2 regions of the Peribacillus sp. NPDC060253 genome follow, and region 2 is predicted to be linked to the other one. Evidence: riboswitches for the same ligand, from Rfam matches in the RefSeq annotation. Region 2 holds a riboswitch; the other holds the start of a gene.
The links. Region 2 has a riboswitch for lysine ahead of dapA (4-hydroxy-tetrahydrodipicolinate synthase). Riboswitches for the same ligand answer to the same signal wherever they lie in the genome.

Region 1 (5,197 bases), on a different contig from region 2:
TCGTGAGCACACTGATCAAGAAAACAGCCACTAAACCTGCTAGTGCCGCACCAATCAAAAAGAAGGAAGTGGATTTCACCCCTGTTAATATAAAAGCGACGCAGATTCCGGGTAACGCTGCATGTGCGAGCGTGTCTCCAAGCAAAGACTGCTTTCTGAGGTAGGCGAAACTGCCGATGACTCCACTGCTTAATCCGAGGAACATCGTCCCAAGCAAAATCCACCTTGTATTAGGATCTGTAATAATATCCAGTATGTTCATCGTGTACACCTCATTTTAATAAAAGGCCGGACTTCGTGTCTGATAGTATCGCCAGGCGGCCTCCGTAAGTTTCCTGTAAGTATTCAGGAATGAAAACTTCTTCTGTCGGACCTATTTTCATCACCTTTTTATTCAGTAACATCGTCCAGTCAAAATATTCCTTTACAGTCGATAGATCATGGTGCACAACAAGAACGGTTTTGCCTTTTCCCTTCAATTCCATCAGCAATTGTATGATTGCTTTCTCGGTTGCTGCATCTACCCCTACGAACGGTTCATCCATAAAATAAATATCCGCTTCCTGGGCCAATGCACGAGCCAGGAAAATCCGTTGCTGCTGTCCGCCCGAGAGCTGGCTGATCTGGCGGTTAGCGTATTCAACCATCCCCACTTTATCCAGGCACTCCATCGCCTTCTGCCTTTCAGCCTTCCCTGGTCGCTTCAGCCATCCGAGGTGACCATATCTACCCATCATCACTACATCTAGCGCGTTGGTTGGAAAATCCCAATCTACTGATTCCCGCTGTGGTACATAGCCAATACTCTTCCTCATCGATTTATAAGTAGATCCCTTTATTGTAATTTCTCCCGATATTTTTGGAATCAATTCGAGTATTCCCTTTATCAAGGTCGATTTCCCTGCTCCATTGGGGCCTATAATACCGATTAAATTCCCTTCCGGCACCTCAAATGAGACATCTTCAACAACCGGTTTCTTATGATATGCAATCGTTAAATTCTCGACCTTCAAAGCTGCTTGATCCATCTTTTTTCCTCCCCTTATTTCAAAGCATGGACGATGGTTTCTGTATTATGACGGACCATACCGATATATGTTCCTTCTTCCGTCCCTTTTTCACCCATCGCATCCGAGAATAATTCACCGCCGATTTTCACTTTGTGCCCTTGCTTCCCAGCTCCTTGAATGACAGCCTCGATAGCCTTCCTTGGCACGCTGGACTCTATGAAAATCGCTTTTATTTTGTTCTCCACAAGGTAATTCCGCATATCCGTCACATCTTTTGATCCATATTCCGATAATGTATTGATCCCTTGAAGCCCTCTTACGTCCAAACCATAGGACTGACCGTAGTATCCAAAAGCGTCATGTGCTGTAACGAGCACCCGTTGGTCTTCTGGTATTTTATTTATTTCATCTTGAACATATTTATCAAGTTCCTCCAACTGCTGAACATACTCTTCATAATTATCAAGAAACTCTGCTTCATGATCTGGATCATTGGCAATCAACTCTTTCTTCACTGACTCCGCCGCAACCATCCAGAGCTTTACATCAAACCATACGTGGGGATCATGTTCCGTTGCACTCACTTTACGGAGTTGTTCCTCCTTGAAGTCCTCCGTTACGGCAATCGTCGGTTTATCCTTGCTCATCATTTCAAAGATATCCGTCATTTTTCCCTCTAGATGGACCCCGTTATAAAAAATCATATCTGCCGAATCCAGTGTCTTCACATCGCCCTGTGTCGCTTTATAAAGATGGGGATCCACTCCGGGTCCCATTAAACTGGTGACCTCGACATGTTTACCGCCAATATTCTCAACCAAGTCCCCTATCATTCCTGTCGTAGCAACTACGTTCAACTTGCCATTGTCCTTATCCTGTTTGGTCGTGTCATTGCCGCACCCCGTTAAAATCAGCATTGCAGCAAGAACGCCCCCAATAGATTTTAGAAAACCCATCATATTCCCTCCCCTTTTTCGTTTCCCTAAAAATGTTTACCGTATGCAAAATTAAGTGTAAATTTTTTTACATTGTCGTAAATGCTAAAAAGTTTCCTCTGTACAACTTATTTTATACTATACACAATTATACAAAAAAAGTGCAACTCTTTTTTAACATTTCAAAAAGGCCAATGTCTTTTACACACAGCAAAAACTGTCTGGAATCTCTACTAGGGAGCTTCCAGACAGTCAGTCATTTCTATAGGTACATGAAACGTAACGATGAAGTTATATTTATATTGTGGAGTTGTTATGGTGAATATAAACTAGGGAAGCTTTTTTCTAATGTTTATGATGGGACGACGTGAAATTCGCGAGTAAATGCGCGGTTTTCACGAGTAAAACGCTAAAACTCACGAGTAATCGCGGATTTCAAGGGGGATATTTTCATAGTAGTATCAAGCTTGTACTGCTCCATCATTTTTCCGGCTTCAAAGATATTGCCAAGTACGCCAATCCCAATTCGATACCGCAAAGTACAATCAGGCTGATTAAAGTTTGGACCATCATGATTTCCTCCTCCTCTAAGACTTAAACCAATCTTAAAGGATGAAACCCATACCAGAACAAGACCCTTTCTGTAAAAATCTTCAGTAGCCTTATTCTGCTCTCTTGCTCTGAAATGGGTTTCATACGGTACAATATAAAAAAAGAAAAAACGGTGATCCTATGACAAATATTAAAGAAATCGCTCAATTTGCAGGTGTATCTGTCTCAACAGTGTCTCGCGTATTGAATAATCATCCATATGTAAGCCCTGATAAAAGAGAGAGCGTTTTACAAGCCATCGATCGCTTGAATTACTCAAGAAACATCAATGCCATACATCTTTCGAAGGGCAAAACGAATCTTATCGGCATTATCATCCCTTTCACCAATCACCCCTATTACGGGGCAATCGTGCACGGAATTACTAAGCAGGCTAACGCAATAGGCTGCCATATAGTCATCTTTGAAACCCATTATGAAAGAGAGAAAGAAATTCAAGCGTTGAATATGCTGCAAATGAAGCAACTTGATGGCATTATCGTTTGTTCAAGAATTTCGGAAATGAAAGTCCTATTGGAATATCAAAAATACGGTCCGATTATTTTATGTGAAGATACAGCCCAGGCTGAATTATCGTCGATCAGCATAGATCATTATGCAGCCTTTTCCTGTGCCCTTGAATACGTGATTGCTAAAGGATATAAGAAGATTGGTTACAGTCTCGGCCGTAAAAAGAGCAGGAACAGTTTTCTTCGAACAAAGGCCTTTAATGATATCATGAGAAATCATCAACTTATAAACAATAAAGAATGGCAGTTTGAAGGCAGTTATCACATCAAAGACGGTGAACAATTGTTTCAGGTGTGGAATTCGATGATGGATAAACCGGAAGCTATCATCATCACTAATGATGACACGGCTGCTGGATTCATTCTTACTGCTAAGAAATCGGGAATAACAGTTCCAAACGATGTCGCCATCCTCGGCTTCAATAATGATAGCCTTAGTGAGATGCTCGACATCACGACCATTTCCTTGCCGCTGGAATGGATCGGTAAAATGGCAGTGGATCTATTTGAGAATCCTGAAGTAATCGAACATGTGAAGCTGGACTACGCCCTTATAAAAAGAAAGAGCGTTTAATGTTATTTTTGTATGTCGCAATTTGATTATTTCCTTTTGCCAACCCTTCTAGAACTAGGAAAAAATAACCACATAAAATAATGATTGCGATATCTATTAGAATATTTTATAATTTTGATATAGTAAACTTTACTCAATTACTAGCAATCAATTAATGATTTCAGGAATATCTTGAGTAATATCGTACGACGTCAACAATGCTGGCGCGACGATTTAAGAAAATTGAATACTTCCTCATTTACCGATGAGTTAGAGGCTGCAGCTTATAAAAGTAAAACGGACGAGATTCTGGAAAATTCAAGACTCCGTTTGAAAGGATAAGTTGCCGAAGTTTGGGTATATTCCATGTATATCCTTGCTGGCGGTGTTACCGAACAGGAACATCACTGTCACGTTTTTCTAAAAACGTGGGGAGCTATCTTCGGAAGGATAAACGGGTTTATTATAAACAGCCGTCGATCTTTTTCGACTGCTGTTTTTTTATATTTCGTTCCCTTCCAATAAAAAGGAGTGTAACATCAATTGTCAAATTCACAAAAAGCATCAAGCCCTACTGAATTGAAAAGGAGCCTGAAAGCGCGGCACTTAATGATGATTTCATTGGGTGGAACGATTGGAACAGGTTTATTTTTAGCAAGTGGCGGTGCGATTCATTCGGCCGGACCTGGCGGTGCCTTGGTGGCATACGCGGTCATCGGCATCATGGTTTATTATTTAATGACAAGTCTCGCAGAAATGGCATCGTTCATGCCGGTGGCCGGTTCATTCCGTGTTTATGCTTCCAAATTCGTCGACCCGTCTTTCGGTTTTGCGATTGGATGGAACTACTGGTATAACTGGGCAATCACCATTGCCGCCGAATTGGCAGCCGTTGTCTTAATTATGAAGTTCTGGTTTCCTGATAGTCCTTCCTTTATCTGGAGTGGTATCGCGTTAATCATTATGTTTCTTATTAATTATATGTCCGTTAAAGGTTTTGGCGAGGCCGAGTTCTGGTTTGCTATGATCAAAGTCGTGACAGTCGTCATTTTCTTGATCACTGGGGTTCTGATCATTCTCGGAATCATGGGTGGGAATGACCCAATTGGTTTTTCAAATTTCACTATGGGTGATGGCCCCTTTAACGGTGGTTTCTTCACGATCTTAGGCGTTTTCATGGCTGCCGGTTTCTCGTTCCAAGGAACGGAATTGCTTGGAGTGACGGCTGGTGAAAGCGAAGATCCAGAAAAAAATATCCCAAAGGCGATCAGATCCGTTTTCTGGCGCATCATTTTATTCTATATCCTTGCCATTTTTGTAATTGGTATGATCATTCCGTTTACTGATTCACGTTTATTGAGTCAAGATGTTGCCGTCAGTCCATTTACGCTCGTATTTGAACGTGCTGGCCTTGCATTTGCAGCATCCATCATGAACGCGATCATTTTATCATCCGTACTCTCTGCCGGTAACTCTGGCATGTACGCTTCAACTCGTATGCTCTGGGACTTGGCACGTGATGGGAAAGCGCCAAAATTCCTTGGAAAGTTAGATAAAAGAGGAGTACCCGTGAATGCA
Region 2 (5,197 bases):
GGTTTACGATAAGGTGGGTATGACAGCAGGCTTGAAAGTTACCTCCGACATTGGGATATTTGATTTCACTGGAATCGAACCTGTGGAACATTTACTATTCGGAAGTATTGGTTACCTTGATGAAGACGCATATAAAGGTATGTTAAAGAAAGTTGAAGATACAATTAATTCGAATTTCTCATAATCATAAACAAATGTTGAAAAAGTCTGCTCATAACTAGAGTCTTGAAAGGTTTTGAATCAACCACAGGTGCTTTATTAAAAAAGTTTGCAGAGGCAGTGTTATTTCTTTGTAACTAAAGGGACGCAATACCCCCTCTTCAGAATGAGAAGAGGGGGCTTCTCTTTTTTGAAAAATTGATTCATTAACCTTATGATCTCTTGTTTTAAATAAAGGTTAATCTTATTACCTTGATATTAGATTGGAGGGTTCGTTTAATCCAACTTGGATAATTCATGAAATAATTCCTGTCGTGGCGAGTGGGTATGTATCCATTTTTAAATTCTTTATAAAGATGATGTTTTTGCTGTTAGCAACCTTATAAAAAGTGTTTCAAAAAATGCCAGGGAGCAGTATTGTTGCACCCTGGCATTCTTTTTCAGTAAGTAATGTCATGATTAAGCACCTAATGAGTAACTAGAGCCCTTCAGTTTGAAGGGTTTTTTCATGAAAAGATATGGTCAATATGCTTGCACACCCCCTCGTCAGCAAGATGAAAAATAAAAAATACAAATTTGTTGATAATGGAGAATTCTTTTTTTAAAAACAAAGGCTCCCACTTAAAGGGTAACAGCCCTAATAAAGTTATTTCAGGAAATTAAATGGAGGTTATTACCCAAGAATTTTCCATGATTATTAAAGGGTAATTACTGTTTTATTACAATTTCAAAAAAACATCTCTAAACATTCAATTTACTTTATTATGACTATATAGGATTTTACTTTCATTCAAGGAGAGTTATATGAAAAAGTTTTTCTTTATCTTCATTTTGGCTTTAATCCCCTTTGCATCAACAACTGTAAGTGCCGAATCCGACTTACCTCTCATTAGTGACGCCGGGATCATTATTGATGCGAAAAGTGGGAAGGTATTATACGAAAAAAACCCAAATAAAAAAATGTATCCAGCCAGTCTAACGAAAGTTGCCACAGCTATATATGCTATAGAACACGGGGATAAGAACGAAATGGTGACTATTAGTAAAAAAGCGGCTGAGGCAGAAGGCTCTTCGTTATTCATTGTACCTGGGGAGGAGATAGAGCTTTCCAAATTAATTGCCGGTACGCTAATCAACTCAGGAAATGATGGAGCTATAGCAATAGCCGAGCATATGTCTGGTAGTGAGAAAAAGTTCATGGAGGACTTGAATGAGTTTTTAAGAAAAGAAGTAAACGTCACCGATACTCATTTTACGAACCCTCATGGATTGTTTGACAAGAACCATGTAACCACAGCACATGACCTTGCAAAAATTACCCAATATGCAATGAAAAATGAAACCTTCCGTGAATATTTGGGGAATAAGGATTTACCATGGGAAGTGAAAACATGGGACACAACTTTAGTTACCCATCATCAAATGTTAAAAGGCGAAATTCCCTATGAGGGAATCACAGGTGGGAAAACCGGTTTCGTTAGTAAGTCGGGATATACCCTGATTTCTACTGCTACTAGAGGAGAACAGGACTTGATTGCCGTTACCCTTAAAGCTCCTTCAGACAAGGAAGCCTACTCTGATACTGAGCTGCTATTCAGCAATGGCTTTGCAAACTTTAAATCCGCCAAAATAGATAAAAATAACATATTTTATTCAGCTGACCACTCTAAATCCTACAAGCTGAATGAAGACTTATACTATACATATTTAACTAGTGATGAACCTAGTCTTAAAACCGGTAATGATGGTATTCTCTCAATCATGAACCAAGAAGGGACGGCCATAGAATCTTTTGACCTTAAAAAAGTGGCTGATGTTAGGAAAACAGAAGTGCCTGCTTCGATTAAAAAAGAAGCAATCAATGAAGAAACTAATAAATTTTCTGTCTTATCTCTAGAATGGGTCCCCTGTGTCATTCTTACCATTCTGATAACGTTTTTTCTAAAGAAAAGCAGAAAAAAAAGAAGTAGGATTAGAACTCGTTACTAAAGAAACTCAACGACTGGCATTCAGAGGCGTTGCTGCTATTTTTCCTGAAATAGCCACTAAAGTGTGGAGTACACCTATTATTAATGAACTAACAGATGCGTTCGTATTAAAAGGTCGACCAGTAAAGATTGATCTGACCCCATAAAGTTAGATAGGTTATTTCGTTTGGCAAATCGCGGTGAATTAAAGGTCAGGATCTATAATTAATGCTGGTTCAGTTGACTCAATAATATCGTTAAGCTTATAACCACGAGCTATTTCTACTAGTTTAAGCCCTAAGTCGAGCAAACAATCAAAAAGCAGTGCACTTCTTTCGAAGTTGCACTGCTTTTTATAAACTTATCCCGTTTATTATGGTCTTTAATTAGAAAGTCGGTATTTAAGTCTCGCTTTAATATTTTAATAACACAGATTCTACGTTACTAGGTTGTAGAGCTATTTGTAGAGCTGTTTTTTCTTCGTTGTTTAAAGGGAGCAATGGTAAGCGGACACCGCCAACATTTAGCCCTCGCATATTTAATGCTGATTTTACCGGTGATGGGCTTGGTGCAGCAAATAATGCTTTCATAATTGGAAGAAGATTACGATGTATGGAAGCAGCACCACGGACATCACCATTTTTGAAGCTATTAATCATTTCTTGCATTTCATTACCAATTATGTGTGAAGAAACCGAAACAATGCCTGTTCCACCGATGGCTAAAACCGGTATTGTTAATCCATCATCGCCGCTGTACAAAGTAAAATCACTAGTTGTTTCGCTAATGATTTGTGCCATGGCATCTAAGTCACCACTTGCTTCTTTTAATGCCACAATATTGTTGATTTTTGAGAGACGAACAATCGTCTCTACTGACATGTTTACAACACTTCGTCCTGGGATATTATAAAGCATTACAGGTAATGATGTTGATTGGGCAATAGCATTAAAGTGCTGAAATAATCCTTCTTGAGACGGCTTGTTATAGTATGGGGTAACGAGCATAACTCCGTCGACTCCTGCTGCCTCTGCTTGCCTTGTTAAGCTGATAGAAGCTTTCGTGTTATTTGAGCCAGTTCCAGCTATGACTGGAACTCTTCCATCAACAACTTCTACAACAACTTTGAATAAATCTACTTTCTCTTCTGCTGTTAATGTAGGAGACTCTCCGGTTGTACCAGCTATAACTAATCCATCAGAACCATTAGCAATTAAATAATTTACTAACGTTCTCGTAGCATAAAAATCAACCTCATTATTATGATTAAACGGGGTAACCATTGCGGTTAATACTTGGCCAAAATTCATAACTTCACACCCTTTTGTATAATTTTTTTGAAAAACTCAGAGGTGGTTAGGGCCATTCAGGAGTAAACGCAAAAAAGCAACAACGAGGATTCGCTGCTGCAGTAGAAACAATATTTATCAAAAAAATCGTTTCGGTGCGTAAGATAGCCCTCCATATAGTTTCCTATATGACAGTCCTGTATTTATTCAATAGCAGAACCAGCTTCAAGAATATGAGATTCTTTCCGCTTCGGCAAATTCCCCTTTCCACACTAGTCATAGGATCTCATTCTCCTCAAAATGTGTACTAATGGTCTTTGCTCCTCTATCCTCACTTCAAAAAGTATGAAGTAAGAAAATATTTAATTGACTGTAATATAGCAGATAATCCATTCTGTTGCAAGGCTAATTTAGAAATATTTTATTAAGAATACATGGATAATCGATGGAAATGGCTGCGGTATTGGGCTGGATTCATCTTTTTCCGTGACGTTTGGGAAGCAAGAAAACGAATCGCTTCAATTGTAAGTAGAACTCCATTGATTCAATCTACTATACTATCAGAAAAAATTGAGCAAAGCGAGACACTCGCTAATAGTTTATTAGGTGGAATTGGTCTTGATAATCAATACAGGTTTAAAATGGTCTAACAATATTAGATAAAAGAGTACGTCGTCATCTTAAGCCAACAAATGACTCTTGAATAGTTGATGAAACGTATATCAAAGTAAAAGGTCAATGGATTTATTTATATCGTGCAGTCGATTCAGAAGGGAATGCGATTGATTTTTATCTAAGGGAATCAAGAGATAAACAAGCAGCTAAGCGCTTTTCAAGAAAGCCTTGGCTACTTCTCATGTTTGTAAACCTTGTGTCATAACAGTGGATAAAAATCCAGCCTATCCTGTAGCGATTCAAGAGTTAAAAGAAGAGAATCGCATGCTTGAAGGCATGCAAATAAGGCAAGTTAAATATCACAATAATATGGTAGAACAGGATCATCGTTTTATAAAAAAAGCGCGTTCGTTCGATGTAAGGATAGAAATCATTTCGTACAGCTACTTACATACTGAGTGGCATAGAAGCCATGCATGTGATTAAAAAGAAACAGGTTTATCAAGGGTGAAGCTTGCCCAAAACCAATAAGAATTTATCCATAAATTGTTTGGATTAGCTTCATAATTTTTCAATATAAAGGAAACCACACTCTATGTTTCTAACGAGTGATTTTTGCACGAGAACTGCTTTTTTATTGCTTCTTCATCCTCTTATGCTGCCTTCTTTTGTTGTTTTTGGTCTAAGCGATAACTTAGGAAAGTTAGAAGACTGGCAAAGATAGCAACCAGCCCACCGACCCATGTCACATTCAGCAAGTTTCCCTGATGGTAAACGACTCCGCCCAGTGCGGAACCAAAGGCGATACCGACATTGCTTGCTACTGGCATCAGTGAAGCAGCTAGCCCTGTAGCTTTTGGTTGATAAATACCTGCAAGATCTATCAAATAAAGCTGGGTGGATGTTGTTAAAAGGATGGCCATTAACGACATCAAGCCAATATTAATCAATCCAATGATAAAATGATTTGTCGTCCAATATAGACTGATCAGAACGATTGCCTGCACGAGGAAAACAAACCGGAGGCGTCCGATCGCATTGTAGCTGGCAATTTTACCAGCGAGTATGTTGCTGAAAATGGAAATGAATCCGTAGCCAAACAAGATCAAACTGATTGAACTGCCTGGTGCTTCCATTCCTTTCAGGATCGGAACAAGATACGTATAA

Region 1: another riboswitch for lysine. It lies ahead of ACFWE9_RS03545 (amino acid permease); the one in region 2 lies ahead of dapA (4-hydroxy-tetrahydrodipicolinate synthase).

What each region holds. Positions count from the first base shown of each region.
Region 1 is NZ_JBHXAS010000007.1:70,149-75,345, reverse strand. It holds gene ACFWE9_RS03565 (metal ABC transporter permease) at 1-262, opposite strand, end outside; gene ACFWE9_RS03560 (metal ABC transporter ATP-binding protein) at 273-1,028, opposite strand; gene ACFWE9_RS03555 (metal ABC transporter solute-binding protein, Zn/Mn family) at 1,043-1,966, opposite strand; gene ACFWE9_RS03550 (LacI family DNA-binding transcriptional regulator) at 2,678-3,640, shown strand; lysine riboswitch at 3,883-4,066, shown strand; gene ACFWE9_RS03545 (amino acid permease) at 4,163-5,197, shown strand, end outside.
Region 2 is NZ_JBHXAS010000091.1:12,668-17,864, forward strand. It holds gene ACFWE9_RS19845 (NAD(P)H-dependent oxidoreductase) at 1-184, shown strand, start outside; gene ACFWE9_RS19850 (D-alanyl-D-alanine carboxypeptidase family protein) at 964-2,148, shown strand; gene dapA (4-hydroxy-tetrahydrodipicolinate synthase) at 2,540-3,436, opposite strand; lysine riboswitch at 3,573-3,751, opposite strand; gene ACFWE9_RS19860 (hypothetical protein) at 3,850-4,065, shown strand; partial or broken gene ACFWE9_RS19865 (IS6 family transposase) at 4,071-4,561, shown strand; gene ACFWE9_RS19870 (MFS transporter) at 4,684-5,197, opposite strand, start outside.